Linked DNA regions of Oligoflexus sp.. The protein of the gene in region 2 interacts with the protein of the main gene of each other region in a pairwise test. Links are inferred from orthologs where the notes say so. Each region holds a gene or a part of one and is shown on either strand. Other genes may lie near its edges.

Region 1 (16,407 bases), on a different replicon or contig from region 2:
GACGCGTTGGGCACGAAGATGCCGAAACGGTCATCGGTAAAGCGAGGGTCCAGAATACGTTGCTTGGGGTTCGGCAAACGGCCCATGACGAGCATGCCGAGAATCGTCATCAAACCACCGAAGAGAATTGTAAGCTCGAAACCGACCACCACGTACGAAGGTACGGAATAGAGACCGGCAAGCTTACCACCCACCACCTGCGGCCAGTCATAGTCAAGCCACAGGGCCAAACCGAAACCGGTCACAGTTCCCGTCATAGCGCCGGAAAGGGTGAACCAACGGACTGGACTTGGACCTGCGTCCAAGGCTTCTTCGATCTCGTGATACGAGGTCGGACTGAATACTTCGTGTCCGGCGCAATCAGAACGGGCTTGAACCGCCTTCATCGCATCGACGAGGTTATCCAGATATTGATAAACAGCTAAGATTCCACCTGGTCTTTTACTCATGGGTAGCCACCTTAATCAATGATGCTTCTTGCTTAATGGTTTGGGCATGATCAGTTTCAATTCCGACATCGACACGATCGGGAAGAATCGGCAGAAGATCAGGAACCAGAACATGAACCAACCAAAGCTACCAAGGGACAGACAGATATCACCAAGCGAGGGCTGGAAGTGGCCCCACGAACCAGGTAAGAAATCTTCAACCAAGGACGACACGATAATGTTATAGCGTTCGAACCACATGCCGACGTTGACCAGGATCGCCACAAGCATGGACACGGCCACGTTGTTACGCATACGCTTGGACCACCAGATCATGGGGAAGATACAGTTACAGAACACCATCACCCAGAAGTAGAACGCGTAAGGACCGATCGCGCGCTTCTCGAAGACACCCCATTCGTAAGGGTTGCCCGAGTACCAGGCGACGAAGAATTCGATGGCATAAGCGTAGAACACGATGGTTGACGTCAGAAGAGTCAGCTTCACGCAAGCTTCAAGATGCTCAGGGCGAATGAACTCTTCCATGCGGAACATCTTACGAACCGGAACGAGCAGGGTATAAACCATCGCGCAACCGGAAAGGATAGCACCCGCAACGAAGTAGGGTGGGAAGATGGTGGTGTGCCAGCCGGGTTGGATGGACATCGCAAAGTCCCACGAAACGATGGAGTGAACCGAAAGTACGAGGGGTGTGGCGAGGGCCGCGAGGAAACCGTAACCGGCTTCATAGTGGTGCCACTGTTTCGCTGTTCCGCGCCAGCCAAAGCACATGATGCCGTAGATGATGCGACGAACGCCTTTCACGCGGTCACGGATGGATGCCAGGTCAGGCACCAGACCCATGTACCAGAAAAGGAGCGAAATGGTCAGATAGGTCGAGATCGCGAACAAGTCCCAGGCCAATGGTGAACGAAGGTTCGACCACAGGTTGTTGGTGTTCGGCAGGGGTGGAATCCAGTACATCGCAACCCACAGACGACCGACGTGGATCAGCGGGAAAAGACCCGCGGTGATCACAGCGAAGACCGTCATAGCTTCAGCGCTTCGGTTCACCGTGTTACGCCACTTCGCGCGGAACAGGAACAAAATAGCTGAAATCAAAGTACCGGCGTGACCGATACCGACCCAGAAAACGAAGTCGGTGATCAGAACACCCCAGTAGACGGGACTGGTTTTACCCGTGATCCCCATACCGTAGGTGATTTCCAAACCCCAGGTGATCGCACCGATCAGAAGAAAGATAATCGCGCCGGCCCAAGCTATGTAATAGGTTGGGTGCGGCTTTCCCAGATTGGCTAAAATGCCATCATTGACGTCTGAGATCGTCCTGTTCCACTTTACTTCCTCGCTCATCCAAATGCTCCGCTTAGATGTCGTCGTTTGTCTTAAGGATGCCCTTGCCCAGGTTCACCGGCGCCATGGTCGTGACCATCGCCGGCTGCAAAGCCTTCTGTTCCGTCATGCTTCACTTTCGCCATGTAGTTCAGGTTCGGCAAAGTTTTCAGACCGTACTCTTTCTTCTCGGGATTGCCGCCGAGCAGAAGGAAAGCACGGTTGTCTTTGCGAGCGCGCGCTACGCGGCTATTCGGATCCAGGAGGTTGCCGAAGACGATGGCATCGGTTGGGCAAGCCGTCTGGCAAGCTGGACGAATTTCACCGTCGAACACCATGCGGTTTTGCTGCTTGGCGTTGTGCTTCGCATCACGGATACGCTGCACGCAGAACGTACATTTTTCCATGATGCCGCGAGTACGAACGGTCACATCCGGGTTCAGAGCGCGTGGGTTGCGATCCATGGGGCTGTCGCCCATGACGTTCCACTTGTAGGTGTACCAGTTGAAGCGGCGAACTTTGTAAGGACAGGCGTTCGCGCAATAACGAGTACCAACGCAGCGGTTATAAGTTTGAGCGTTCAGGCCTTCCGGTTCATGCGTCGTGGCGAACACGGGACACACAGCCTCGCAAGGCGCGTGGTTACAGTGCTGACAGGTCACAGGCTGGAAGCTGACTTCAGGATTATCAACAGCGCCGCTGAAGTAGCGGTCGATACGAATCCAGTGCATGCGGCGGCCCATGCGGACCTGCTCGCGACCCACTTGGGGCACGTTGTTTTCCAGGTCACACGCAACCGTACAGTTGCCGCAACCGGTACAACGCTCAAGGTCGATCGCCATGCCCCAGCGGTACTGGGTACTCGCCTTCCACTCGGGGAAGAGCCAGCTGGATCCACGCAGATCGCCTTCCTTGGGCACATGCGAAGGATAAAGATCCGGTACGCTGTCGAGATCTTTTTCTTTGCGTACGTTCGCCACGGCCTGGCCCATGGGAATGATCGGCATGATATCGAAGCGGTTGGCAATATCATTGTGCTTCTGCTGCGAGCAGAGCTGATAGAAGCGGCCGGTTTTCGTGATTTCCACGGTTTGACCCGCAGTGACCACATCACCTGTCAAAGGATCGGTTTCGTAGGCGAGGGCGACCATGGGATCGATACCTACGAGCTGACTAACCCGGCTGGTCGCGAGCTTATGACCGTTACCGCGGGGCACTGCGATGGTATCGTAGTGCAGGCCTGGCATCGGATACACAGTGGCTTCGAAGGAACCGTTCGGACCTTTGATGACCACGACATCGTTGTACTTCACGCCGATTTCGCGAGCTTTATGCGGATTGATCGCAACCCAGGTGTCCCAGGCGATCGTGGTCATGGAATCGCCGGCTTCCTGCAGAACAGGACGGTCGGCACCGTAACCATCACCCAGTTTACCGTCGAGGTAAGCCACGAGTTTGAAGCCAGCACTCACGGGAGCCGGTTTCACGGCGGCGCTCACATCCTTCAGCGCAGGCATATCGCGCTTGCTGAGTTGAGTGACGAAGAAACCTTTGCGCTGGATGGCTTTGAAGAAGGTATCGAAGTCTTTGTTGATACCCGATTCTTTGTAAATACGGGTCCACTTGTCACGCAGGTAAGCACGGTAGTCGGCGTAAGGACCAACAGGTTTACCGAACTTGCTCGCGGTCCAAAGGAGGATGTCTTCCGGCTGACGGCTGTTCGCCACAGGACGGACCGCAGGCTGTTGGATCGACCAGAAGCCGGCCACCAGCTCCTCATCACCCCAGGCTTCCAAAGGATTGTGGGTGTTGAGTTGGAATTCTGCGTACTGACAGGTTTCGGTCGGCATCGGCTGCATGGAAACGATGGATTTGATGCCTTTCAAAGCGGCGTCGATTCCAGTCGAGGCGGGCAGGGTGAACGCAGGGTTCACGTCGATGACGAAGAGCATATCGTAGGTCGCAGCGTCTTTCACGAAGCGAGCCACATCTCCGGGACGGCCTGGGTTCTTGAACCAGCCTTGATCGAAATAAAGAAGGCGATCCGCATACGCACCAAGGAGGACGTTGGCCATGATCGCAGCCAACTGCACCTGGGTTCCGTTCTTGCTGAAGGCACCCGATTCACCGGCGAGCAGCACGGCTTTCTTGCTCAAACCTTCGCCGGCCACTTTATTGATGACTTCATCGAGCTTCAGGCGGGTCTTGGCTTCGTCGATCAAAGCTTTGTTAGCTGTGACCACAGCACGGATGCTGTTTTTGTCGCCGGCTGAACCCTTCGATTCAGGACGGTTCAGCAAAGCTTCAACCAATGCGAGTGTCACAGCCAGTTCATCACCGGCTCCGATCACATGACGTTCATCCGACTTGCCGCCGGTCACGGTCATGCGCGACTCGAATTGAACAAAACGACCTTTGGCGCCCGAGCGGAAGGTGTGACCCACCGACCAGCTCTTGCTTTCGAAGATCGGGGCGACGCCGCCGTTCCCTTCGAGGAAGTTGGTGCCCACACCGATCAAAAGCTTCGATCGACGCAGGTCGGAACGTGGCATGCCGTCCACGCCGAAAGCCAAACGATGGGCTTCGGAAACGGCATTATAAAGAGCGTTGGTCTCGTAGACATAAAGGTTGTCTTCCGATTGACCGATCGTTCTGAGGAAATCTTTATAGAATTGCTGGCTATGGCCGGTGCTGCCTTTGGTGAGAATACCGACTTTCTTCGCGGTCTTCACCTTGGCGCTCAGAGCGTCATAGATCTCGTCCCAGGTCACAGCAGTCATCTGATCGCCGAGTTTCGCCTTGGGAGCGTTGGGACGGTCGGGATGAAAAAGAGCCTGCAGCTCGGACAGGGCAAGAGCCGTCGTCGCACCCTGGCTCAGAGGATGCTCAGGATTGCCTTCGATAAACACCGGACGGCCTTCGCGGGTTTTCACCACAACGCCGACGCGGTCGATGGTCGTCGCGTAATAGTTTGCGACGCCCGGAATGAAATCCTTGGGCTGCTCAACGTAGGGAACTGCTTTTTCAACGGGACGGTACACGCAACCAGCTGTTGCCAGCATGGCTCCTGCGCTGAAGAGGCGCATAAAATCACGGCGGTCGACAGGCAGTTTCTTGCCTTCTTCCTGGGCTACGCGATCCTGAGTCTCGCCGAGATCGGGCATAACCTCTTCGATGTTCATGTAGAACGGCCCCGGCACAAACTCTTTGGCGGGTTTTTCGAATGGCTGATCTTCGGCCGCAAAGACTTCTGGCTTGTCTTCCAGACCACGGAGATCCCTATCGATACTCCTCATCTAACAACTCCCTTTCAAGACGAGACGCGCTGCCTCGGTAAAAGTCTTATTTATTCTTTTTTTAGTAGTGACAGGTCGAACAGTTGATAGGGGCCTGGTTAGCCTGGTGGCATTCCACACACCAGCCCATCTGCATGGACTTCGCCTGCTGCACAGTCACCATTTCCTTGACGTTGCCGTGACACTCGGCGCAATCGATGCCTTTTTGCACGTGCGGACGGTGGCTGAAGCGGACAAAGTCAGGAAGGTCGTGAACCTTGGTCCAGACCACGGGCTCTTTCGATTCCCACTTCGACTTCAGATACTTGATGGCATCCTTGTCGGTGCGAACGTACTGGTGGCAACCCATACAGGTGTTGAGGGGAGGGATTCCCGCCGTTGCGGAGCGACGTGCCGCGGAGTGGCAATACTCGCAAGGGATCTGACGTGTCCCGGCATGCAGGTTGTGCGGGAACTCAATCGGCTGCTCGGGATGATAGCCGACATTGTCAACCGTATCACCGGGCGTCCAGTAGTTGGTCCAGAACTTGTTGCCGCGCCCGCACGCACTGGGAATCAGCAATGCAAGCAGCAGGCAAAGCCTTGCTAAGCGAGAGAAAGTCTTAGTCACAGTAGCCAACGACAGCCTCCTTAACGGGAAAAATCAATATCGACGGATGCAAACTCAATAAATGAGGAAGATAGCTTCAGTCTCAACTTGCTGAGTCTCTTGCCACGAAAAACCCACAGAGAAAGCTGCGTCTCGCGCGCAAGTGGCGATCGTCATATGACCGCCTTAGTTATCATAATTTCCATGTAGCGCCAATCCTTTTATGGACGCTATTCGCTCAGCACTGCTTGGAAATTCGCTGAAAATTTCGACCGGACAACCTGTTTCAAACCGGCCTCTATTCGGCCGTCGCGACGTGCTAGTCTAAAAGAAGCCCTGATTTTAAATCAGATCCACGTTTGCTACCAACAAGAAACAGTTTTATTTGAGCAGAAGTTTTGCGAGAATCGGCCCACTGCCAAAACCGCACGCAACCTTGCGTGAGACGGTTCCGGCACAAGAAGGGATGCGCATGGACTTCCAATTGACCGAGGGCCTCGTCCCCAAGGGCGATCAGCCAACCGCTATCGCCGCCATTACAGAATCCATTCGTCAGGGTCAGAAACACAACGTCCTGCTCGGCGTCACCGGGTCAGGAAAGACCTTCACGATGGCCAATATCATTGCCCGAACGGGGTTACCCACCCTTGTTATGGCGCCGAACAAAACTCTGGCGGCTCAGCTTTTCACGGAATTCCGAGAACTCTTTCCCAATAACGCCGTAGGCTTCTTCATCAGCTACTATGACTATTATCAGCCCGAGGCCTACATACCCGGCAGCGATACTTATATAGCTAAGGATGCTCTGATCAACGATGACATCGACAAAATGCGCCACGCAGCCACGCAATCGCTGTTTGAACGCAAGGATGTCATTATTGTGGCGAGCGTCAGCTGTATCTATGGTCTCGGTTCGCCGGCCAGCTATGCCAACCTCGTGGTGAATATCAAGAAGGGCGACGAGCTGGCTCGTAATACTTTTTTGCGAAGTCTGATTGATATCCAATACACACGCAATGACACGGCCCTGCAGAGGGGTACCTTCCGTGTGCGGGGCGACGTGGTGGACATTCTTCCTTCGCATCAGAAGGATCAGGGCGTTCGCGTCGAATTCTTCGGCGACGAGATCGAAGCCATCTCGGTCTTCGATGTCCTGACCGGCAAAAAAGTGAAGACTCACGAATCGCTCGCCATCTATCCGAATTCGCACTACGTCACCGAACGCGATGACATGCGCGCCATCGTGCGCGAAATCCTTCATGATCTGGGCGTGCGCCTGCGGGAGCTGAAGGAGGAGAACAAGCTGGTGGAATACCAGCGACTCGAACAGCGCACTATGCATGATGTGGAGCTGCTCGAAGAGCTGGGCTTCTGTCCCGGCATCGAGAACTATTCACGCTATCTGACCGGAGCAGCTCCGGGGCAACCGCCGCCGACGCTGCTCGATTATTTCCCGAAAGAGTTTCTGACCATCATCGACGAAAGTCATATCACCGTTCCCCAGATCGGCGCGATGTACCGCGGTGATCGGGCTCGCAAGGAAAACCTTGTGAATTACGGTTTCCGCCTGCCTTCAGCGCTGGATAACCGGCCTTTGAAATTTGAAGAGTTCCTGGAACGCACCGATAAGATCATCCACGTGTCCGCGACCCCGGGCCGTTACGAGCTGGAGCAGACCGGCGGTAAATACGCTGAGCAGATCATTCGCCCGACCGGACTGATTGATCCTCAGATTGAAATCCGGCCGATCTCCAATCAGGTCGACGAGCTTCTGACCGAAATCAAAAAGACGATCCAAGTCGGTGGCCGCATTCTGATCACGACGCTCACCAAGCGCATGGCCGAGGACTTGACCTCCTATTACCGCGATCTTGGTATTAAAGTGAAGTATCTGCATTCGGATATCGAAAGTCTCGAACGCAGTGAAATCCTCCGGGACCTCCGGAAGGGCACTATAGATGTTCTGATCGGGATCAACCTTCTGCGCGAGGGTCTTGATCTTCCCGAAGTGCAGCTGGTCGCCATCATGGATGCGGATAAGGAAGGCTTCCTCCGCTCCCGTTCGTCGCTGATCCAGACCGTGGGTCGGGCGGCGCGGAATGCGAACGGCCGGGTGCTCTTCTTTGCTGATCACATCACGCAGGCCATGCGCGAGTGCATGGATGAAACCGATCGTCGCCGCCGCATCCAGGTGCAATATAACCAGGACCATGGCATCACGCCCCAGACCATTCAGAAGGAAATGCAGCAGAGTCTGCGTGAAATTTATGGCCTGAGCACGGATGATCATCATCAGCCGAAGGTTTCGGCGGATAAACTCCTGAGCGAGCACAACGTGAAGTCGGTGCGCGAGCTGGAGAAACTGATCACGCGGAAACAAAAAGAGATGCAGAAGGCAGCCGCCGAACTCGATTTCGAGAAAGCTGCTGAGATTCGCGACACCATCGCGGCACTCAAGGATACGCTCCTCGTTTACATGGACGAAGCGGGAAGTTTGAATACATGACTTTATTGGCAGATAAGCTGAAGCAGCTGCCGCAGGATTCGGGTGTCTACCTGATGAAGGACCAGAAAGGGACCATCATCTATGTGGGCAAAGCCAAGAATCTGAAGAACCGGGTTTCCAGTTACTTTCAAAGCGGCGGTCAGCACACTCATAAAACGCGGGCCCTGGTGCATGAGATCACGGACTTTGATCTGATGCTCACCAAGACCGAGGTCGAGGCGCTCCTTCTGGAGCGGACTCTGATCCGGCACCATGCTCCGCGTTACAATATCCTTTTGCGTGATGATAAGGAGTACCCTTATCTGCGCGTTTGTTTTGATGATCCCTGGCCCCGCCTGGAAAAAGTGCGTCGGCGCAAGGAGGATGGGGCGCATTACATCGGGCCCTTCGGCAGTTCATCGCGCCTTGGGATGCTGCTGAAGCAGGTTTACCGCATTTTCCCCCTGATCCGCTGCTCGCCGCATGAATTCAAGGCCGCCACGCGCCCCTGCAATTACTATCATATGAAGATGTGCCTCGGCCCCTGCACGCGGCCTGTGGATCGCGATCTTTACATTAGTATTATGAAGGGCGCGGTTTCGCTGCTGGAAGGGAACGTCAAGCAGCTTAAAAAGCAGCTCGAAGAGCGGATGAAAGAGGCCGCCCTGTCGGAAAAATATGAGCAGGCCGCCCAGTTCCGCGATCAGATCAAAGCCATCGAATCCATCACCCAGGCCCAGGTCGCCATCCTTGATCAGACGGTCGATGCGGATGTCGTGGGCGTCGTGGAAGCGCCGGGCTTTCTGTCCTTTCAGGTCAGCACGATTCGCAATCGGGCCCTTCTGGGGGGCGATTCCTTTATTACGAAGGATTCCGCAGGCAGTCTTCAGGAAGCCCTGGAATCCTTTATTCTGCAGTATTACAGCAATCGTCAGGTGCCGCCCCTCATTCTGGTGCGTGACGTCGATGGATTCAGTGACGAACTGGCCAGCGTTTTGACCCAGAACCAGGAAACGAAAACCCTGATCCGCCGCGCGAAAAGCAAAGAGGAAAAGGACATCCTGGAGCTGACCGAAAAAAACGCCCGCCATCAGTGGGAGCAGAACAGTCAGCTGAATGATCAAAGCCAGGTGGCCCTGCAGATGCTCCAGGAAACGCTGGAACTCAAGAATCCTCCGAAACGCATTGAATGCATCGACATCTCGAACCTTCAGGGCACGGCGATCGTGGCCTCGGATGTTTGTTTCATCGATGGCAAGGCGGCGAAGAATTTCTATCGCCGCTACGAAATCAAAACCGTGACCGGCGCGCCGGATGATTTCGCGAGCATTCGCGAGGTCATGGAGCGGCGCATCGAACGCGGCATTCGGGATGATGATCTGCCTGACCTTATGATCATCGACGGCGGCAAACCCCAGGTCCGGGCCGCAATGGATGTGCTCGTCCGCTTTCCGCAGCTCGGCCTGCCGCTCGTGGGCCTCGCCAAGGCCCGGATTGATACGGGACTGCGCGATGATTCGGCGGCCGTGCGTTATTCCAAGGAACGCCTCGTTTTACCGGATCGCGAGGATCCCATTGAGCTTGAAGAAGGCACGCCGGTCTTTCGTCTCGTGACACGGATTCGGGATGAAGCCCACCGTTTTGCGATCACCTATCACCGGAAAAAGCGCTCGAAGATCTCGCATGCTTCGGTGCTGGATGATATCGCGGGTGTGGGTCCGACCTTGAAAAAAAGGCTTCTGCAGGAGTTCGGTAGCCTGCAGGCGCTCCGTGGCAGCAGCCTCGAACGCCTGATGCATGTCAAAGGCGTGAGCGAAAAAGTTGCCATGAATATCTACACCGCTCTCAACGGTGACGAGAATCCATCCAAGGAAACAAGCAGCGGTTCGTGAACCCCTTTCGCTGCATAATACCCCCGCCTTCCTGCAAACAATGCTTTCGCATACAGTGCAGGGAACAGCCCGAACCCGGGAATGAGGGGGAAAATCCATGGATAATAATGAGTATGTGGGACATTGTTTCTGTGGCACGATTGAGCTTCGCGTGACAGGCAGCCCTGTGGCCATGGGATATTGCCATTGCGAGTCATGTCGCGCCTGGTCCGCAAGCCCGGTGAATGCCTTTACACTTTGGTCGCCGCAGGCGGTGCGCCTCACCCAAGGAAGCGATCAGCTGGCCTCGTATAACAAGACCGATCGAAGCACCCGCAAATGGTGCAAGGTATGCGGCGGGCATGTTCTGACGGAACATCCAGGCCTTGGTTTGACTGACGTCTACGCGGCGGTCATCCCCAGGTTTCCCTTCAAGCCCGAGGTTCATGTCAACTATGGTGAGACTGTTCTTCACATGCATGATGGGCTTTCCAAGTTAATGGATATGCCCAAAGAAATGGGAGGCTCAGGCAGGATGATGGCGGACTAGCATCCTGGCCTGAATCAAGCAGCGGATTCTGAACCTGAGCTGGGTGGCGCTGCATTCAATTCCGCCCAATGCTCATGCGGCAGGAAGATCCGGAAGGCAAAGGCCACCGGCTTGATTGCCTGCGGCTGCTCCAAAAGCTGAATAAAGATCTGGCCCCCGGCATCGGCCAGGACTTTCCGCACGGCGTCCATGCCCACGCCCCGCCCTGAAATTTCCGAAACACTGGAGGCCGTGGAAAATCCCGGCACAAAGATGAAGTTGGCGATCTCTTCAATGCTCGGCTTATGGTCCGCATGGAAAAGCTTCATGCCCTTGGCCTTATCATGAATGCGATCGAGGCGGAGGCCGGCCCCGTCATCGCTCAGATCAATCTCCAAATACCCATCGGGATGTTCACGCAGATCGATGAATATCGTGCCCGAGGGTTTTTTGCCTTTGGCCACCCGCACATCGGCCGGCTCAAGACCATGATCGACGGCATTGCGCAGAAGGTGCACAAAAGTCTTCCGCAGAATCTCGGCCCCATCAACGGTAAAACCCACATGCGCGCCGCGAATCACCACCTCAGGGGGTTCCTTGCCCAGATCACGGGCAAGCGACGGCAGCTTGGATGTCATGTCTTCGAAGAAGGTGCGCGCGTCCGAGAAATAAATGTTGAAGAAGGTATCCTTGACCCGCGTGACAAAGGGCATCAGATCCGCGTCCAGGTCCATGCGCTTTAATTTCTGCAGTTCCAGAATATGATCACGCACCAGCTTCAAATCGATGCGGGCCATGTTTTCTTCCGGTTCGCGCTTCAGCTTATAGCGATTGATCGCGAAGTATTCATCCACCGGGGCCTCCACATCGGAAAGCAGGGCCAGCGCCTTCTGCCGATCCCAGCTCATGATCCCTTTCTGGACATCGGCATAATACTGCTCGCATTCGTGGGCCGAGTTGGTGATTTCCGAGAAGTGATAGGTCCGCGCCGCGCCTTTGATGGTGTGCATGTTTACAAAAAGGAGGCGCAGCGTCTCCTCATTGTGCCCGCTGGTCTGCCCGGCCAGCCTGCGGCTTTCTTCGAGCAGCTCCCGCGATGACTTATAGAAGAGCATGAAGCGTTCGGTCGAAATCTCCAGAAGACGGGTGATGATATCAATCTCGCGCTGGGTTTTCTGGTTCTTCGCTTCGAGCGCCTTCAATGCGGTGACGTCCTTGATGGCCAGAAGAATCTTCTCGACCAGATCCGTCTTCTCGTTCACCACGGGCTGCCAATCCAACTCCAGGATCCGACCGCCTTCGAAACGCAGGGTGTTCGGCAGATTCCCGGCATTCGTTTCAAAGTTCATGGCATCCTCACCGACGCTGGTTTCGAGGATGGTCATGGTCATATCCTTGGCCTCGCGCGTCAGATCACTGCGATCCAAAAATATCTTGCGAATATTCTGCCGCTCGGGCGCCTTGTCCCCCAGGATCTGGGTCACAAAGCGGGAGTAATCATCATTGATGGCTCCGTCGGCATTGATGGTCATAAGACCCTGCTGCACGCTGTGAAGAATGGTCTTGGCATCCCGGGTCTGCCGCTCCACTTCCACGCGCAGATCCCGGCTCAGACGCTCGGCTGTGCGGAAGGCGTGCGCGAAATTCTTGCCGACCACCTGCGATTGGGTGATGATAAAGGCCAGCATTCCGTATTGCCCAAGGTAAGGCGCATCATAGGCATTATTCACGGCCACCAGGATATCATTCAGCATGGCGATGATCATAAGGCCAAGGCCCAGCGCGGAAAGGCCCGCTCCCCTTTGCCCTTTCCAAGCCGCACGAATGGTCTGCACCATGAGTAGCGGTGGGACCACGAGGAAGATCCCATTGACAAGGATCATCAGGACCTGAGGAACGCTGGGAAAGGAGAATACGGCAAGCGCCACGCAGCCAGCCACGAACACCTGATTGCTGCGCACCATCCAGGGCACGATATACTTGGGAAAACTGTGATGCAGAAAAAGCATGATGCAAAGAAGACCAAGAGGCAGATCCATTAGGATATTGAAAACGCCGAAGAGCCAAACGAAAGTATTCGGAGCTGTGAACGCTTCACCCCAGAGCCCCTCGGTCGAGGTGAAACGCACGCCCATGACCAGGGCAAAGGCCGCCATATGAAGGCTGCCGCGGTCATCCCTTCTTTGCAGGAAAAGGGCGAGGTTGGAAACGAGCAGCATAAAGAAAGCGCCCAGGACAAAAAACGACTCCCAGCGGGTGTGAGTGATCTCGTCGCGGAAGATCGCCGGGAAGCGTCCGAGACTGGGCGTCGAACGGTAGGTCGCATCTATCGTATATTCACTGACGTGAATCAAAAGCCAGCCGTCTTTCACAGCAGGCAGGCTCGTCACTTTCTTGCGGCTCTGCGGAATGCTGCTGTCTCTATCCGTCCCAACCTTCCCCACAGACATCAGCGGCTGCACGCGCCAGGCGCCATCCCCGTCGGTGTAAGCAAAAAAACTGCGGTAGTTGTTGAAGAACTGATCGATCAGAAGACCCAGGCGTCCCGCAGGCAGATGCTCCAGGCGAACGGCCAGCGTCCCGTGCCCCTGGTTCCGATAGCCCGCCTCCTCCCAGCTTTGTCCGGGCATTTTAATCAGCATATGGGGCAGGCTTTCGAGATTCGTCATATCTTCAGCGTTCACAAAACGATCGGGATAGAAGCGCCATTCTCCCTGGAGCTTGAGTCGCGACTGCTGATCAGGATCCCATGCCGCAGCGTCCATGACGCCTTTTTCCAGCATCGCGCCGTAGAGCGGCGTCATCCAGAAGGCGGAAAGGCTCAGCAAAACCAGGGCGAAAAACCTGTCCATCATGGCCAACCTCGGGCGATCAAACGCTGATGATGACAATACTGACGATGAGAAAGAGAGTCGGACATCTCACGATCTTCATCCCCCCTTGGGTATGCCTCGTTATCGGCAGAAGGGGACGCATGATGTGGACAGGGTGAAATTTGGAAGATTAGGCGGGTATTTAAAGGCCTTTCTTACTCAAGGTAAGAAAGGCCTTTATTGAGGATGATCAGCTGTAGACGGGCCCACGTTTCAGGGCTTCACGAATCTTGCCGATCACAAGGTCGATTTCCGCCGGCGTGATCAAAAAGTGAGGCGTAAAGCGCAGAGCGTTCTTGCCGCCGTGGATCACACCGATGCCCTGCTCGCGCAGCCAGGTTTCGACGCCGTGCTTGCCGACAACTTTATAGCCTTCAGGGTTCAGATGAAGGGCACAGAGAAGGCCCGTGCCGGTAGCGCCAGTCACGACGCCCGGGAATTCTTCACGCAGCTGATTGAAGCGATCCAAAAATTCCTGCCCGCGATCGCGGATGTTCTTCCGCAGCTCCGGCGTCACTGAATCCAAGACCGCACAGGCCACATCCAGGGCGCGAGGGTTGGTCGTCATGGTGTTGCCATAGATCCCGCGCTGATAAAGTTCAGCAGCATGGCGATTCAAAGCAAGAATCGACAGCGGATACTGCCCGGCATTCACCGCCTTCGAATAGGTTTCCATATCCGGCGCTTCACAGGTTTCAAAACCAGGATAATCGCAGATGCTGAGGCAGCCTTGGGCCCGAAGACCAGCCTGGATCGAGTCGATCATGAAAAGGGAGCCGTGCTCACGGGTCAAGCGGCGTGCTTCATCATAAAACGCAGGGGTCACGCCGACGCCGGGATTGCCTTCACCCATCACAGGTTCGAGCAGCATCATTTCGATGAAAATGCCTTTTTTATCCGCTTCCGCGAAGGCGGCGCGCAGCTGCTCGACATTATTCGGCTCGACCGTCATCAGCTTTTGCTCACGGAACGTGGCCAGCTTTTGATAGTTCTTCGCCGAGGAATCAGAAGCCTGGGCAGGGCGTTCGGTCCGGCCGTGGAAGCTGCCCTTCATCGACAGCATATAGATTTTGCGGCCCGCATAGCGCGCGCCGGGATCGGTCAGGTTCTTGGCATTCAGGTCGGCGAGTCGCGCCGCGACAGTCACTGATTCCGAACCGCTGTTCAAACAGAGGTAACGGGCGAAGACCGGCTTATTATCTTTCCGGTTGTGACCGATTTCCTTGTTCAGGCGTTCTGTCAAACGTTTCTGGCTGAAGTTCGGCGTCATGATGTTGGCCATCACATGGTGCTGGCTCATGGCTTCCAGAATTTTCTTCGGGGTCTGACCGAAGCCGATCATGCCGTATCCGCCCGAATCATGCAGCACCGCACCGTGGGTGGTGATGAGCCAGGGGCCTGCGGCGGCGAGCGCCACATAAGGATTCACTGCATCGGCTTCGTAAAAGTTCACGAAATCGCTTTGGATGTAGTCAATCAATTCCCGTTCGTTCATCTGCAGCCTGGTGCCGAACTCTTTTTTCAAAGCTTGAAATTCGGTGTACGCGTCCTCGATCGCTTCTGCGAGTCGCTTGTCCGTGCGCAAAAAGGCTTCGATGACTTTATCATCCAGACCCTTGGTCTGCTTGTCGCCCGTCTCGCGGCGCATCTCCTGCAGTTTTTTCATAGGCTCCATGACTACTCCTTCACTTATCTGATGGCCGCGATCGCCGGGCGGCCCTGTTCACTATCGACAGCGGAACGACCAACCTTCCTGGTCTTTTGATTCCTTACCCATATTATAGGCTTAGGGAGCCACAAAGGAGAGAGACACCTCAAGTGCCCATCCGGTTTCCCGATACCATTCCTCTTCCCTCAGGGTCAGGATTCCAGCCGCATCAACTTGCATAAGTCCTTGCCGCAGGGCTTGGTCCAGGGAGGGTCTTGGGCGGAAATTATATCCAGTTCTCGCGCATATTGCATTCACATTGATGCCTTTTCCGGTGCGCAGGCCCGAGGAAACTGTCTCAAGAAGCCATTCAGACGCTCCTCGTTCCGTCTCTACGTGTACACCTGGCATACGCAGCAGGTCATCCAAGGAGGCCCTGGTCACAAGCTGACTTTGGCCGTCCTGCATCAGACGCAGATTCGGATCCTGGGACCAGCGGGTTCCAAAGGGTCCGCCGTGCTCCGCGAGAAAACTATGCGCCCCGTTGCCGAGTCCGATGTAACTGCCCGCGTGCCAATAGATACTGTTATGAACACTGGCAAACCCTGGCTTATGCCAGTTGGAAACCTCTTCATGTTCAAAGCCCTTGGCCCGCAAGGTGTCACAGGCCATAAGGTACATACTTTCCAGGCGTTCATCGGTCAAAGCATCCACCACGCCGCGCCTATGCATGCGGGCAAGTGGGGTGCGGCCTTCGTAGGTCAGGGTATAAAGGCTCAAATGCTGAATGTCCAGCGCTGTCGCCGCGTGTAAATCGGCCTCCCAGTCGCTGAGTTCCTGGCCCTGCCAGCCGTAAATCAGATCCAAATTCACATTGGGAATCAGGGATCGAGCCAGCTGCGCCGCGTCACGGGCTCGCTCGGGACTATGCTCGCGGGTGAGGAATTTGAGCCCGCGCGCCTGAAAAGACTGGACGCCGAGGGACAGACGATTGATGCCAAGGTCCGCCCATATTTTCACCCGTTCGGGCGTCACATGCTCGGGATTGGCTTCCATGGTGATTTCAGCTTCGGGCAGAAGCCAGGACCTGAGACTTTCCATGAGGGGACCATACGCCTCATCCAAAAGGGAAGGCGTGCCACCTCCCAAAAACACGGTGCGAAGCTTCAAACCGAGCACAGGGAGCCAGGCATCCGCATAGGCCTTCAGCATGCGCACATAGCTTGCGGGATCATCCGCTGCGAAGCGGGCCGTTTTCACAAAGTCACAGTAGTGACAGAGCCGACTGCAAAAGGGGATGTGCAGGTAAAGTCCGATCGAATGAGCATCTTGATT
Region 2 (13,512 bases):
CGTCGCCAAGGTTTTTGAGGGGACTGAGGTGATGACGACGGCTCAGATGGAAAACTGGTTCCGAACCCACACCCTGCCCGAGGACCTCGACTATATCAGCGTTAACGCCTCGATGATGGATGCATCGCGCCGTAACCAAGTCGTCTTCGAAGGAAAAAACCACCTGTCCTATGATGTCGGTTCGCCCGATCTTCAGCTCAGTCGCACCAATTTCTATCAGATCGTCAGGAGCAGTGGTCTGGAAATGAATGATGGATTCGTCCCTGTTCATCGCGGCCGCTTTTTTCCAGGCCTGCATCAAAGGCTCAACCCCCTGCAAAAGCCTTATGCGACGCGAACGGTCGGTGTGCTGTGGCAGCACCATCTGGGTGTGACGATTCCGGCTGGCATTGCCACGGCTGACGGAGGGGTCTCGCCATTCCCGCGAAGAGCGTTTCTGTCCGCTCTCGCCCGCTTTGTTCAATTCTGAATCCCGACGACGCTGTTACTTGGGCGTCGTATGCGTGCGCCATTCCTTATTCAGGATCAGGCGCGCGCCTTTTTTATAGGTGAGATAAGACCAGGCCCACTGCATGAACACCAAAAGCCTGTTTTTAAAGCCAATCAGATAATAGATATGAACCACAAGCCAGGCGAGCCACGCGATGATGCCGCTCATCTTGATCGGGCCCATTTCCGCAATGGCTTTGTTGCGGCCGATGGTGGCCATGGCGCCTTTATCGAGGTAACGGAAGGGTTCGATGGTCTGGCCTTTGAGTCTTGCTTTGATCGCCTTGGCCGCATATTTTCCCTGCTGGCTTGCCACAGGGGCGAGGCCGGGCAAGGGTTTGCCATCCGGTCCGGGAAAATGCGCCTGATCCCCGAGGACAAAAACCTCGGGATAATCCTTCAGGCTGCAGTCGGTTTCCACAATCACGCGGCCGCCGCGATCCAGCGCGACACCCAGGGTTTGATTCACACCCGTCGGAGCCACACCGGCCGCCCAGACGACCGTTGAGGCGGCGACGAATTCATTGCCGATATAAACGCCATCGGCGGTGATATTGGTCACGCGGGAATTGGTCCAGACATGGACGCCGAGTCTTTCCAGATCCTCGGTGGCTTTTTCGGACAGCGTCGGTGCGAAGGATGCGAGGATACGCGGTCCGGTTTCGATCAGGATCACCCGGGTACGTGCAGGATTGAAGTTTTTAAAATCCTGCGCAAAGGTATGACGACTGATCTCGGCAATCGAACCGGCCATCTCCACTCCGGTCGGGCCACCACCGACAATGATGAAGGTCTGCAGCTTTTTTTGCTTCTCGACATCCTTTTCCTGCTCGGCCATTTCAAATGCGAGAAGGATGCGGCGACGAATTTCCGTGGCCTGCTCCAAAGTCTTCAGACCCGGGGCATCCCCTTCCCATTCGTTTTTGCCGAAGTAACTGTGCTTGGCTCCGCACGCCAGAATCAGATAGTCGTAGGTAAAGTCCTGGCCATCCATCACCAGTTTTTTGGCTGGAAGATCCACGCGGTCCACATGTCCCAGCAGAACGCTGGTGTTCTGATATCCGGAGAGCACGGCGCGAATGGGAACGGCGATGTCGGCCGGACTCAGAGCCGCGGTCGACACCTGATACAGGAGGGGCTGAAATAAATGATGATTGCGCTTATCTATAAGGGTGACGCGAATATCTTTCATGCGCCCCAGTTTTTTCGCAGCATTCAGGCCGGCAAACCCAGCACCGACGATAATCACATGCTTCGTCATAATCTCTCCCCTGGTCATGCTGCTTATTGTATACTGGATCGCCAAATGAGGCTACAGCGAGGTGAACCATGAAGGCCGTGATAATGGGAGCGACAGGACTGGTTGGGGGTTGGGTGATTCAGGAACTTTTGGCTGAACCACGCTGCACCGCGGTGACCAGCGTGGGACGGCGCGCGCAGGTGCCCCAGGTTCAAAAATGGAAGGAGCGCATCGGCTCCATGACCGATCTGGATACGCTTTTGAAGGATGTCGAGGCGGATGCTGCATTCTGTTGTCTGGGTACGACCATTAAGAAGGCCGGCTCCGAGTCCGCTTTCGAAGAAATAGACTGGCATCTTCCCATCCGCTTTGCCAAGGCAGTACGGAAACAGGGCGTGAAACAGTTTCATGTCGTGTCCTCGCTCGGCGCGGATGCCGCCTCGAAAAATTTCTATCTGCGAACCAAAGGCCGTATGGAAGATGACCTGAAGGCCTTGGGTTTTGAGACCCTTGTGATCTATAGACCCTCGCTTCTTTTGGGCGAACGCGAGGAAAAAAGGCTGATGGAGCATCTTTCGATCAAGGCCTATCGCTGGTTCGAGCCGCTTTATCCGCGCTTTTTGCAAAGCTGGAAACCGATCGAAGCCAAGGATGTGGCCCGGTCGATGGTGGCCGAAGCCTTGGCCGGAAAGCCGGGTACGCGCATTCAGGAAAACCGCGACATGCATGCGAAGCTCGCCCAATCGTGATGTGCGGAAAGAATTGAAATGATTTCGCGGCGAGCTTGAGCAGGTTCCTGATTTCCCATAAGAAAGAGTGCGGAGCCGCGCTCCTCTTCAAAATTCGGACGCGCACTCCGATACGTCTTTAGACAAAGGAGTCTGCAACCATGTTCCACCGGAATCGACACATCGGTTCTTTCGTTCTCGGCCTTGCGATCACTGCCTGCCAGGCGCCGCAAAAGCAGCAGGACGAAGCCATTGGAGCGCAGGACGCGGCCAGCGAATCCGCCCAGGGCGACGCGTCCGAGGGTGTGGTCGGGCCGGATGAGGCCTTCTTTGCGGCTCGCTATCTGCAGCACGTGTTTGCCTACTCCCGCACGCAGGCAAGTCCCAGTCTGGATTCCGCCTCGGGATTGGTGGTGGGGCCAGGATCATTTTCCGCGTTTGACTATCAGGCGAATTTTACGGAATTCCGCCTTCGCTTGATGACCGCTTCCCTTTTTGCCGAGGGTGATCTGGATCAGGATGGAAGCCTGTCGCCCCCTGAATTTCAGACCCTGAAAATGGATCCGGCGATCCTGGGGGCACCGGGTGAAAAACTCTCGCATGCTTTTGACCGCTCGTTTTTTGAGAGAGCGGCCGGCGCCGATGAACTTCTGCAGATCGACGAATGCGTGAGCATGCTGCAGGGCCTTGGACCGCTTATGAAAACCGAACTGGATCGCATCCCGCTCCAGGATCAAAGACGTCAGCTCATTCAGGCCTGGGAAAAAGTTCTCGGCCGCTATGATACGGATCAAAACGGAAGCCTCAGTTTGTACGAACAGCGTGATCTTCGCAAAGATCGCGCCCTCCTGATCAGCCGTCTGACCGGCGAATGAGCCAGGCAACAGACGTTCACAGCCCACGCCCCTAAAGCCACCAGAACGTGGACCGATGACCCGGGCTTTACCCCGCGGTCCGGGCCCTCGTATTTGACTCCTTGCGGCAGATCAGCTAGGAACAAAGTGGAGTTCACATTTTTGTAGGTCTTTAAGAAGGGAAACGGGCTATGGATCGTAACTTGGCATTGGAATTTGTGCGTGTGACCGAAGCGGCTGCCCTATCGGCGGCGCGCTGGGTTGGACGCGGGGATGAAAACGCAGCCGATCATGCAGCTGTTGAATCCATGCGACGCGCTTTTGACTCCATGCAAATTGACGCAACCATTGTAATCGGGGAAGGGGAGCGCGACGAGGCACCCATGCTTTATATCGGCGAGAAGGTCGGCAAGGGCGGACCTCGCATTGATATCGCCTGCGATCCTTTGGAAGGCACTTCGATCACCGCCAAAGGCGGCAGCGAGGCCTTGGCTGTTATTGCGGCGGCCGAGCATGGAAACTTTCTGCACGCGCCGGATACCTACATGAAAAAGCTGGCCGTGGGACCTGCGGCACGCGGGGTGATTGATATCAATGAAACACCGACCTGGAACCTGCAGCGTATTGCCAAGGCCATGCATAAAAAAGTGGAAGACCTGACCGTGATCATCCTGGACCGCCCCCGGCATCAGGAACTGATCGGCGAAGTTCGCCAGGCCGGTGCCTGTATTCGTTTGATCGGCGATGGTGATGTGTCGGCGGCGATCGCCACCGCGGATTCCGGAACGGGTGTCGATGTTCTGATGGGTGTCGGCGGCGCCCCGGAAGGTGTGATCGCGGCGGCGGCCTTGCGTTGTCTCGGTGGGGAAATCCAAGGCGTTCTGCAATTCCGTAAAGACGACGAACGCGTGCGAGCCCGCGCCATGGGCATCACCGATGAAAACCGTGTGTATGGAATGGATGATCTGGCCAAAGGGAATGTCATGTTCATCGCGACCGGCGTGACCAATGGATCCTATCTGCGCGGCGTGCGGTATACGCCTTACGGCGCGACCACGCATTCGATTGTGATGCGCTCGCAGACCGGGACTATCCGGGAGATAACAAGTCGCCATCATTTTGCGACCAAACCGAATTACGGTTGGTAAGCTGAGGACGAAAAAAAGGCCCCTGGAGCGCTCCAGGGGCTTTTTTTTGTGATGAGGGATTAGTTCATCATGCTGAGGGTCAGGGCAAAGTCGGTGCCGCTGGATTTTGTTGAATCAGACTCGCCCGAGTTAAAGCGGATTTGTCCACCGAGTTCCATATTGGGTGTGAGGTCAAAACCACCGCCCAGGAAGATCTCAGTTGTGTCGTCACCATCGGTGCCGATGCTGTTCGACGTCGAAATGAACGCAACTTCAACACGCGAATTGTCACTGACGGCCGATTCCAGAATCACGGCATAGCTGGATTCTGTTTCATCTTTCGGCTGCTCGCCAGAAGCCTGAACTCCAGGCCAATCCGCCTGCTCGTAGCGAAGGCCGAGAGCCAGCACCGGCATGAACTTATAACGACCATGAACAGTAATCGTCTGGGGCGATCTGTTCCAAGGCTTTTCGTCATCTTCGGCCGAGGTTGTGAAGGCGAGGCTTGCCTCAAGAAGCTCCTGATGCACAGTTCCACCTAATGTGAACGTATTATAGCTCACGGATTCACTGGCACTTCCTTGTTCGAGTTTACCCGTGTTGATATTGATGCTGGCGCCCAGGGTGAAGAGTGGCGACACACTGAAGGCCACCGAGGGGCGAATTTCTGTGGCAGTGGTTTCCAGATCGTCAGGCGTCACGTCCCGTGTGTCGGAAGCATACTTTACGTGAGCCCCCAACACGAGCTGGCTGCTCAAGGCCTGCGCGTAACCTGCACCCAGCTGCGTACCATTCCTGTCCGTGTCGGTATCCGTATCCTTGTCGGTATCCGTGGACTTGATAACGCCCGCCAGAGCTTCAAAACGGCCACCTTTCACCTGATAATACTGAGAAGGTGATACAATGGAAGGGCTGGAAAGAAGAAAGTTCTCGAAGGATGCTCCCTGCTCCTGAGCCATCGCTGGTAGTGACATAGCGGAAACCGAGAGGAGCATGCATTTGGCAGAAAGTTTCATCATCAGATCCTTTTTCAAAAAGAAAAGAAAAAGGTAATGGTCCCGGCATGAAAAAGCAATCGTGAGGTGTATGCATCTGTGAAAATACCTATTCTGGACCTTGGCGTGTTGGCCAAATATCTTTTGCCCGCCACCATACTGATCGGCATTCTCGTCTACCTCTTCCTGCGCGGGATCGTGGTTTATTTCTGGCAAGCGACGCACAAAGACAAGGTCCAGAGAAAAGTCGGGGAACTTCGCAAACCGCAGGCGAAGGCTGCTCCACTTGTAGTACGAAAAACCGACCTCTTTGCTCAGCTGAGCAGTGAACAGAAAAAAATCTATTTGCGGGCCAAGGAGCTGGCGGAACTGCAGCAGTTCGTCGAGGCCGCGAAGCTCTTTGAGTCCATAAACTTTCAAAGGAAAGCCATCGACCTGCTTGAATCCCATGGCCTCATCGACGAGGCCTGCGCCATTCTTCTGCGCATGGGTGTTCCCTACCGGGCGGCCGTGGTGTATGAACGCAACGGTCAGTACCTGAAGGCTGGCGAATTTTTTCTGCGGGATGGCAAGGCGGATCAGGCGGCCCGCTGTTTTGAAAAACAGGCCGAAAAGGATTATAAACTGTATCGCCGCGCGAGTGAGTGCTATCTGAAAGCCGGGCAGGTGGATCAGGCTCTGCAGGCTTTGAACCGCCTGGACGCCGGACCTGAGATCGTGCCCCTGGCTCTGCAGCATCAGCGCTACGAATTTCTGCAGCGCTTTTTCGATCTTCCTTTCCACGCCCAGGCTTTCCTGCCCCAGCTTCAGCCGCAGGATCTGCTGCAGATGATCAAGATCCTGCATCCGACGCCGCTCAGCGCGGTGACATTGGCCCATTGGACCATGTATCGACCGGATGAAATCATGGTCCTGGAGTCCTTGAATAAGTTGGGCGGGGACAAGGAGCTGGCGAAGCATTTCTGGGCTCGCCTGGACGATGGCTTCTGTGACTTCATCTGCGGCCTTTTGCCGACAGTCGCAAAGCTGCCCGCTGCAGAATTGATGCAAAGACATGCCGAGGTTCTGGATGAACTGGGTCGCGGCCCGCACGCAGCTCGGATGCGGGTGGCGGCCGGGGCGAACGCGGAAACGAAAATGACCACGCTCGCCATCGGCCTCTGATCAGCGCAGAATGTCCTTCAAAAAACGCCCCGTATGCGAGTCCTTGACCCGAGCCACCTCTTCCGGGGTCCCTTGCGCCACAAGCTGACCGCCTGCCTTGCCCCCTTCCGGGCCGATATCAATCACCCAGTCGGCACACTTGATGACGTCGAGGTTATGCTCGATCACCACCACGCTGTTGCCCGCCGATACGAGGCGTTGGATCACATCCAGAAGATGCGCGATGTCCTGGAAATGAAGACCTGTCGTGGGTTCATCCAGAACGTAAAGGGTGCGGCCGGTATCGCGCTTGGCGAGCTCACGGGCGAGCTTGATCCGCTGCGCTTCCCCGCCGGATAGCGTGGTCGCGGACTGACCGAGGGAGATATAGGAAAGACCGACCTCGATCAGCGTATCGAGCACCTGCACAATCTTGGGGTGATTGGCAAAGACATCGCGCGCCTCGCGGACGGAGAGTTTGAGGATGTCGGCAATGGAGTGACCCTTGTAAAGAATCTCGCAGGTCGTCGCATTGAAGCGCGAGCCCTTGCAGGCTTCGCAGGGAACAAACACATCGGCGAGAAAGTGCATCTCGACCTTGATAAAGCCATCACCCTGGCAAGGCTCGCAGCGTCCGCCTTTGACGTTGAAGGAAAAACGACCCTTGGTGTAGCCGCGCATCTGCGATTCGGGCAGCATCGCATAAAAATCACGAATCAGATCGAAGACCTTGGTATAGGTCGCCGGGTTGCTGCGCGGAGTTCGACCGATCGGCTTTTGATCGATGTTGATGACCTTATCAATATGCTCCAGGCCGCGTATTTTTTTGTGACGGCCGACTTCCACATCCGCATCATGCAGTTTTTTAGCGAGAGCCGGATAAAGGATGTGATTGATCAAAGTGGACTTGCCCGCGCCTGAGACGCCGGTGACCGCAGTCAGAAGTCCGATCGGAATGCTGACATCAATATTCTGCAGGTTATTTTCCTGCGCGCCCTCGATCACGATGCTGCGCTTCTCATCCCGCGGCCGTCTTTGGGCGGGGGCTTCAATTTTTCGTTTGCCGCTCAGGTACTGGCCAGTCAGCGACTTGCTTTCATTCAGGACTGCTTTCAATGGTCCGCTGGCCACGATATGGCCGCCTTCAGTTCCGGCGCCTGGTCCGAAATCCACGATCCAATCGGCGGCCTCGATCGTTTCCTGATCATGCTCGACCACGATCAGCGAGTTCCCGAGGTCACGCAGATGCATCAGGGTGCTCAGAAGTTTCTGGTTATCCCTTTGATGCAGACCGATGGAGGGTTCGTCCAGGATGTAAAGAACGCCCGTCAGTTCCGAACCGATCTGGGAGGCGAGACGAATACGCTGGGCCTCGCCACCGGACAGCGTGGGGCCTTTGCGATCCAGGCTTAAATACCCAAGGCCGACGTTGACCAAAAAGCTGAGACGGGCCTGGATTTCCTTCAAAAGTTCCTTGGCAATCATCCGCTGACTGTCGCCGAGCTGCAGCTTCTGCATGAACGCGCGGCAGTCTTCAATCGACATCTGGCAGAGTTCGATGATGGATTTTTCATTCACATAGACGGCCAGCACTTCCGGCTTCAGACGGCGTCCCTCACAGCTTTCACAGGCCTGCGAGGACATGAATTTGCCGTACCACTCCTTCATGCTCTCCGACTGCGTGCTCAGATAGCGCCGCATCATGCTCTTCAGGATGCCTTCATATTCCGTTTCCCAGGTGCCTTCACTGCGCGCGCCCTTCCATTTGACGGAAAGCGACTTGCCGGGTTCGCCGTGCAGGATAAGATTCTGATGTTTCTTGCTGAGCTTCTGCCAGGGCTTGTCAAAATCGATGCCCCACTGTTTTTTCATGGCATTGAAGCGTTCCTTGCTCCAGCCGCCTTCCTTGCCGTCGCCATTTTTGAAGTAGGAGGCCCAGGGCACGATCGCACCCTCACGAATCGAAAGCGAAGGATCCGGAATCACTTTTTCCGCATCCATGGCGACGACAGTGCCGAGGCCATTGCAGGTCGTACACATGCCGGCCGGCGCGTTGAAGGAAAAGAGCGGCGGATCCAGTTCGGGGTAGGCGATGCCGCAGCAGCTGCGCTCTTCACTCATGCGCAGATCGGTGCCGCCTTCAGAATGGACGATGATTTTTCCCTGGCCGCGCTTCAGAGCCTGTTCGACGGAATCAGTCAGGCGCTGCCGGAAACTCGAACCCGCTTTGATGATCAGACGATCCACGACGGCTTCGATGCTGTGCTTTTTATGCTTCGCGAGGTCCTGTACATCGGTGATGCTGACCACCGAACCGTTGACGCGCACGCGTTCGTAGCCCTGGGATTGCAGGACTTCGAGTACATCCTTATGCGTTCCCTTGCGATGCTCGATCAAAGGCGCAAGGATCAGAATCTTCGTGCCTTCCGGCATATCCTGAATCTGCTGGACCATGCTGGCGGCATCACCGCGTCCCACTTTCTTGCCACATTTGTAGCAGTGCTGAACACCCACGCGCGCATAGAGCACCCGCAGATAGTCATAGACTTCGGTGATGGTGCCCACGGTCGAGCGCGGGTTTTTACTGGCGGATTTTTGTTCGATGGAAATGGTCGGCGCGAGCCCGCGGATGGATTCATATTTCGGCTTGTCCATCTGCCCCAGGAATTGCCTGGCGTAGGAGGACAGGGATTCGACATAACGCCTTTGCCCTTCGGCGAAGATGGTATCAAAGGCCAGACTGGATTTGCCCGAACCGGACACGCCGGTGAAGACCACCAGTTTTTTCTTCGGCACACTTACGGAGACATGTTTGAGATTGTGCTCTTCCGCGCCGCGGACAACAAGTTCATCACTTTCAAGTGCCGCTGATGCGACATAGTGAGGCTGGACGGAGGTCATGAGTAGATCCTTTATCGAAATACGGGTCAACCATACTTTTGTACAAACAAAAAATCCAGCAGGTTTTCGTTGGACTTTCCTGGACGGGGACGCTAATTCATGGCAGCTATGGCCCACTTCCTCCGCCTGCCTTTGGGAGACCTCTTGACATGTATTATCTGATGCAACTGCTTTCCCGAACGCTCGGCCTTTTGTCCCCAAAATCCCTGGAACGATTGGCTGCGACTTTGACGTTTATCGTGTTCGATCTGTTTCGCCTGCGTCGCGCTCTGATGCTGAAGAATCTGGATCGTGCCTTCGGAACCAGCAAAACGCCTGCGGAAAAGCTGACGATCGCCCGTGCGGCTGTCTTTAACTTCGTTCAGACCCTGCTCGAGACACTGGCCTCCTCACGTCATCCTTTGGCGCGTGATGTCGAGGTCCGCGGCGGGGAACACCTCAAGGCGGCTCTGGCCAAAGGTCAGGGCGTCTATGTGCTCTGCTTTCATATGGGCAACTGGGAGGCCATGGCGGCCAAGGTTTCCCGCGAGTTCGCGCCGGTCTATGCGGTGATGAAGACGATCGGTTCGGCCGGTATGAATCGCTTCGTCGAGGAACTGCGGACGGCCAATGGCCTTTATTGGATCAAGCGCGAGAAGAAAGGCGATGGCTTTCGCGGCATCCGTGATGTGCTGAATCGCGGGGAAATCGTGGGATTCATCATCGACCAGGCAAGGCCCGGCGAGCCGCGTTTGCCGTTCTTCGGACATCCGGCGAAGACCAATACCAGCTTTGCGGCCATCTGGCGTCGCATGCCTGCGCCTATCGTCCCCGTGCATATTCATCGCCTGGGTTTTGGCCGTCATGTCGTAAGCTGTGAGCCGGAACTGCAGCTGGTTCATAACAAAGGCCAGGTGTCCGAGGATATTCTGCAGAATTCCCAGCTTTTCAACGATGTCGTCGAAGGCATCGTCCGTCAGCACCCCGAACATTACTTCTGGTTCCATAATCGCTGGAAGTAAAGCGGGGCAAAGTCGGGACAGGATCAGTCGATCCGCTTATGGAACGCCGTATTTTGCATTACTTGTAATAATGTAAGACAAGCCCCCGATTCCCTAGGCGAAAAGGACTATTATTCAGATAAATTCAAGGAAATCCGATGAGTCCCATGAGCATTCACTCATGGAGTCATTATGCAAACCTGGCCGAAAAGGCTTTTATTCAGCCTTGTCCTGTTCAGTGGTCTTTGCGCCTGCCAGGAGCCTCTGCCGGATCAAACCGAGGAATCCGGAGCGGCCCGTGACCTTCAGGTGCAGTCCACTGCGAACGAGCCCTCATCCTTTTTGATGGCGGTGAAGCTGGCCAACGTTCCGAAGGATCAGCTCGATCAGAAGTTCGCGGCGCTGGGCGTCAAAGCGCGAACCGGCGTCGATATCTATCGCCTCTATTATCGCACGACGGATATGAACAACAATCCCGTGAAGGCCACAGGCCTTGTGATCGTGCCGATGATTCGAATCCCGGTTTTCCCGTGGATCAGCCTGCAGCACGTGACCATCACGGGTGAAGCGCAGGCGCCGAGCAATAAGCCGGAGGAAGGGATCTTTGAGGCATCCCAGGGTTTTATCACCGTGATCGCCGATCAGATCGGCTACGGCGGCAGCACTGGAATTCTGCATCCCTATCTCTTTAAAAATGCCTATCCCAAAGCTCTGATCGAGATGCTGCGCGCGTCCAAGACATTCATCGCGGCCAACGGTTTGAAGGTCGGGCCTCTCTTCCTGCGCGGTTATTCGGAAGGCGCTTATGCGACGATAGCCCTGCAAAAAGCGATAGAAACGCAGTATTCGACCGAGTTCCAGGTCGTCGCGTCGGCAGCCGGTGCGGGGCCTTATGAGCTGGAGCAGACCGCAATGAAAGCTCTGACTCTGCCCGCGGTCAATCCTGTGAACCTTTCTTTCCTGACTCTTTCGTATGCCCAGTATCTGGCGCCCGAAATTGATCTGAACAAGGTCTTCGCGATCGATCCCAATGAGGTGAAGAAGACTTTGAACGGCAGCAAGACCTATGAAGAGGCCTTGAAAGTTTTGCCGTCCGCACCGTCCGCTCTTTTCAAAGCGGAGTTCATCGCGGACTTCATCCTGCCGCAGCCGACGACTGTGGAAGCGCAGACTCTGCGTCGTCTTTTAGGCGAAAACGCACACTTCAAGGACGGCTGGATTCCGAAGGCCCAGACCCGTTTCTATCACTGCCGTGACGATGAGGCGGTTCCTGTTCAGGCGACGGATTATGCCTTGGCCGCGATCCAGGCCCTGGCTCCGAATGCGCCGGTCAGCAAAGTTATCCTGGACAGCCCTGATGCCACCAAACCTTATCAGCACGGGACCTGCCCGCTTTATTACGCGCCGATCAGCTGGTTTGGTGAGATCCTGGCCGCGCAGCCTCTGTGATCAGTAGGTCCGTTCCAGAAGTTTTCCAGCCAGAAGGCGCAGGGTTGCGCCTTTGTCGCCGAAGGGCATGAGGTCCTGCATGGCCTCGTCCGTTAAGCGCGTGGCGCGTTCTCTCGCTTCACCCTGGGGCATCAAACTCAAATAGGTGAGCTTGCCGGATTCGGCATCCTTGCCCTGCGATTTGCCTGTGGCCGCGCTATTATCCAAAAGATCATCGACGATTTGAAAGGCAAGGCCCAGTTTGAAGCCAAAGGCTTTCAAATGAGCGGCCGTCTTCGTATCCGCGCCGCCTGCCAGAGCCCCGAGGGCGCAGGCCGCAGCAATCAGAGCGCCGGTTTTATTGTGATGAATGGCATCCAGATCCTGCGCTGTGAACCCCGGCCGTCCGGTCCAATGCATATCCAGATCCTGACCATACACCATACCGCGACCGCCGGCGGCCTCGCTCAAGGTTTTGACGAGTTCCACCTGGATGGCTGCGGGCAGATGCGTCGACTGCAGAATCACCTGAAAGGAATCGGTGAGGAGCGCATCACCGACGAGCAGGGCTGTGGCTTCATCGAAAACCTTGTGCGTGGTCGCGCGGCCGCGACGCAGATCATCATCATCCATGCAGGGAAGATCATCATGGACGAGGCTGTAGGTGTGCACGAATTCAAGGGCCATGGCTGCGGGCAGGGCGTTTTGCCAATCCGAGCCGACGGCTTCGGCGGCGGCCATGGCGAGAAGCGGACGAATGCGCTTGCCCTGTCCCGCCAATGCATAGCGGCAGGCTGCATGCAGCCTTGTGGATTCGGGATAAAGACGATCCTGCACGTGAAGCCATTCCGCTTCGAAACGCTCCAGCCAGGGGGATAACTCCATGATACTCACCATAACCGACCTCCTGATCGGGGCATTAGATCAAAACCCGCGGACGCTGTCCAGTGCGCCCCCTTTTTGTATACCCATATGTCAGATACCCCGTATAAGGAACCGGAAAAGGTCTTTTAACTAACTGAAATCAATGAGTTAATTTTCATTGGAGGATGATTCGGGCCGGGGCCTCGATAAGTATTAAGTTTCATGTTTGGAATTCCGACCAAGCACTAACGGTTTCTCCAAGAGGCGTTCGATGCATAGAGTTTTCCAGCTGCTTTGTTTGGCTCTCCTGGCCCTGAGCGGGCTTGCGCGCGCCGAAGAACGCATGCTGATTTTGGAAGCAGACCAGGGCCGCTACATGGTGGGCCCCTATGCCGACGTTTTCGAAGACAAAAGCCGCAAGATGACCTTCGAGAAAGCCCAGCGCTTTTTCCAAAAAGGCCGCTTCAAACCCGAAGTTCAGAATCTTCCCAACTACGGCTTCACCGGGCGCGCCTACTGGTTTCGCCTGAAGGTCATGGCCAAGGAAGGCGAGCGAGAGCCCTGGTTCTTGGGTCTTGAATACCCTTTGATTGACCGCATCGATCTCTATTTCCAGGACGACACTGGCGAGTGGCAGCATAAGGAATCAGGTGATCGCAGGGAATTCAAGAGCCGCGATCTGAAGAACCGCTTTTTCTATTTTGATATCCCCGTCCACAGGCCCGAGCCCACGGAAATTTATCTGAGACTGCAAACCGATGGG

What was found.
Region 1: the proteins of uvrA (region 2) and uvrB interact in binary tests that used the Escherichia coli proteins (3 or more experiments, as listed by UniProt). The link is inferred for Oligoflexus sp. from one-to-one orthologs.

The regions. Positions count from the first base shown.
Region 1 is NZ_DASTAT010000097.1:108,177-124,583, reverse strand. Bases 5,663-8,655 are described here. They hold uvrB (excinuclease ABC subunit UvrB), read left to right. Parts: upstream 5,663-6,138; coding sequence 6,139-8,172; downstream 8,173-8,655. Other genes in these bases: uvrC (excinuclease ABC subunit UvrC), read left to right, coding at 8,169-8,655. Also shown: VFO10_RS21465 (DUF3341 domain-containing protein), read right to left, coding at 1-449; nrfD (NrfD/PsrC family molybdoenzyme membrane anchor subunit), read right to left, coding at 465-1,802; VFO10_RS21455 (4Fe-4S dicluster domain-containing protein), read right to left, coding at 1,835-5,077; VFO10_RS21450 (cytochrome c3 family protein), read right to left, coding at 5,139-5,639; more of uvrC, read left to right, coding at 8,656-10,043; VFO10_RS21435 (GFA family protein), read left to right, coding at 10,141-10,572; VFO10_RS21430 (7TM diverse intracellular signaling domain-containing protein), read right to left, coding at 10,587-13,406; VFO10_RS21425 (aminotransferase class III-fold pyridoxal phosphate-dependent enzyme), read right to left, coding at 13,615-15,099; radical SAM family heme chaperone HemW, read right to left, coding at 15,211-16,407. UniProt on the Escherichia coli protein: The UvrABC repair system catalyzes the recognition and processing of DNA lesions. A damage recognition complex composed of 2 UvrA and 2 UvrB subunits scans DNA for abnormalities.
Region 2 is NZ_DASTAT010000041.1:19,434-32,945, forward strand. What follows is about bases 6,398-9,821. They hold uvrA (excinuclease ABC subunit UvrA), read right to left. Parts: upstream 9,478-9,821; coding sequence 6,598-9,477; downstream 6,398-6,597. Other genes in these bases: VFO10_RS08675 (hypothetical protein), read left to right, coding at 6,398-6,597; VFO10_RS08685 (lysophospholipid acyltransferase family protein), read left to right, coding at 9,627-9,821. Also shown: VFO10_RS08645 (hypothetical protein), read left to right, coding at 1-469; VFO10_RS08650 (NAD(P)/FAD-dependent oxidoreductase), read right to left, coding at 485-1,750; VFO10_RS08655 (NAD(P)H-binding protein), read left to right, coding at 1,819-2,478; VFO10_RS08660 (hypothetical protein), read left to right, coding at 2,619-3,332; glpX (class II fructose-bisphosphatase), read left to right, coding at 3,503-4,459; VFO10_RS08670 (porin), read right to left, coding at 4,519-5,412; more of VFO10_RS08675, read left to right, coding at 5,533-6,397; more of VFO10_RS08685, read left to right, coding at 9,822-10,478; VFO10_RS08690 (hypothetical protein), read left to right, coding at 10,650-11,906; VFO10_RS08695 (farnesyl diphosphate synthase), read right to left, coding at 11,907-12,782. UniProt on the Escherichia coli protein: The UvrABC repair system catalyzes the recognition and processing of DNA lesions. UvrA is an ATPase and a DNA-binding protein. A damage recognition complex composed of 2 UvrA and 2 UvrB subunits scans DNA for abnormalities.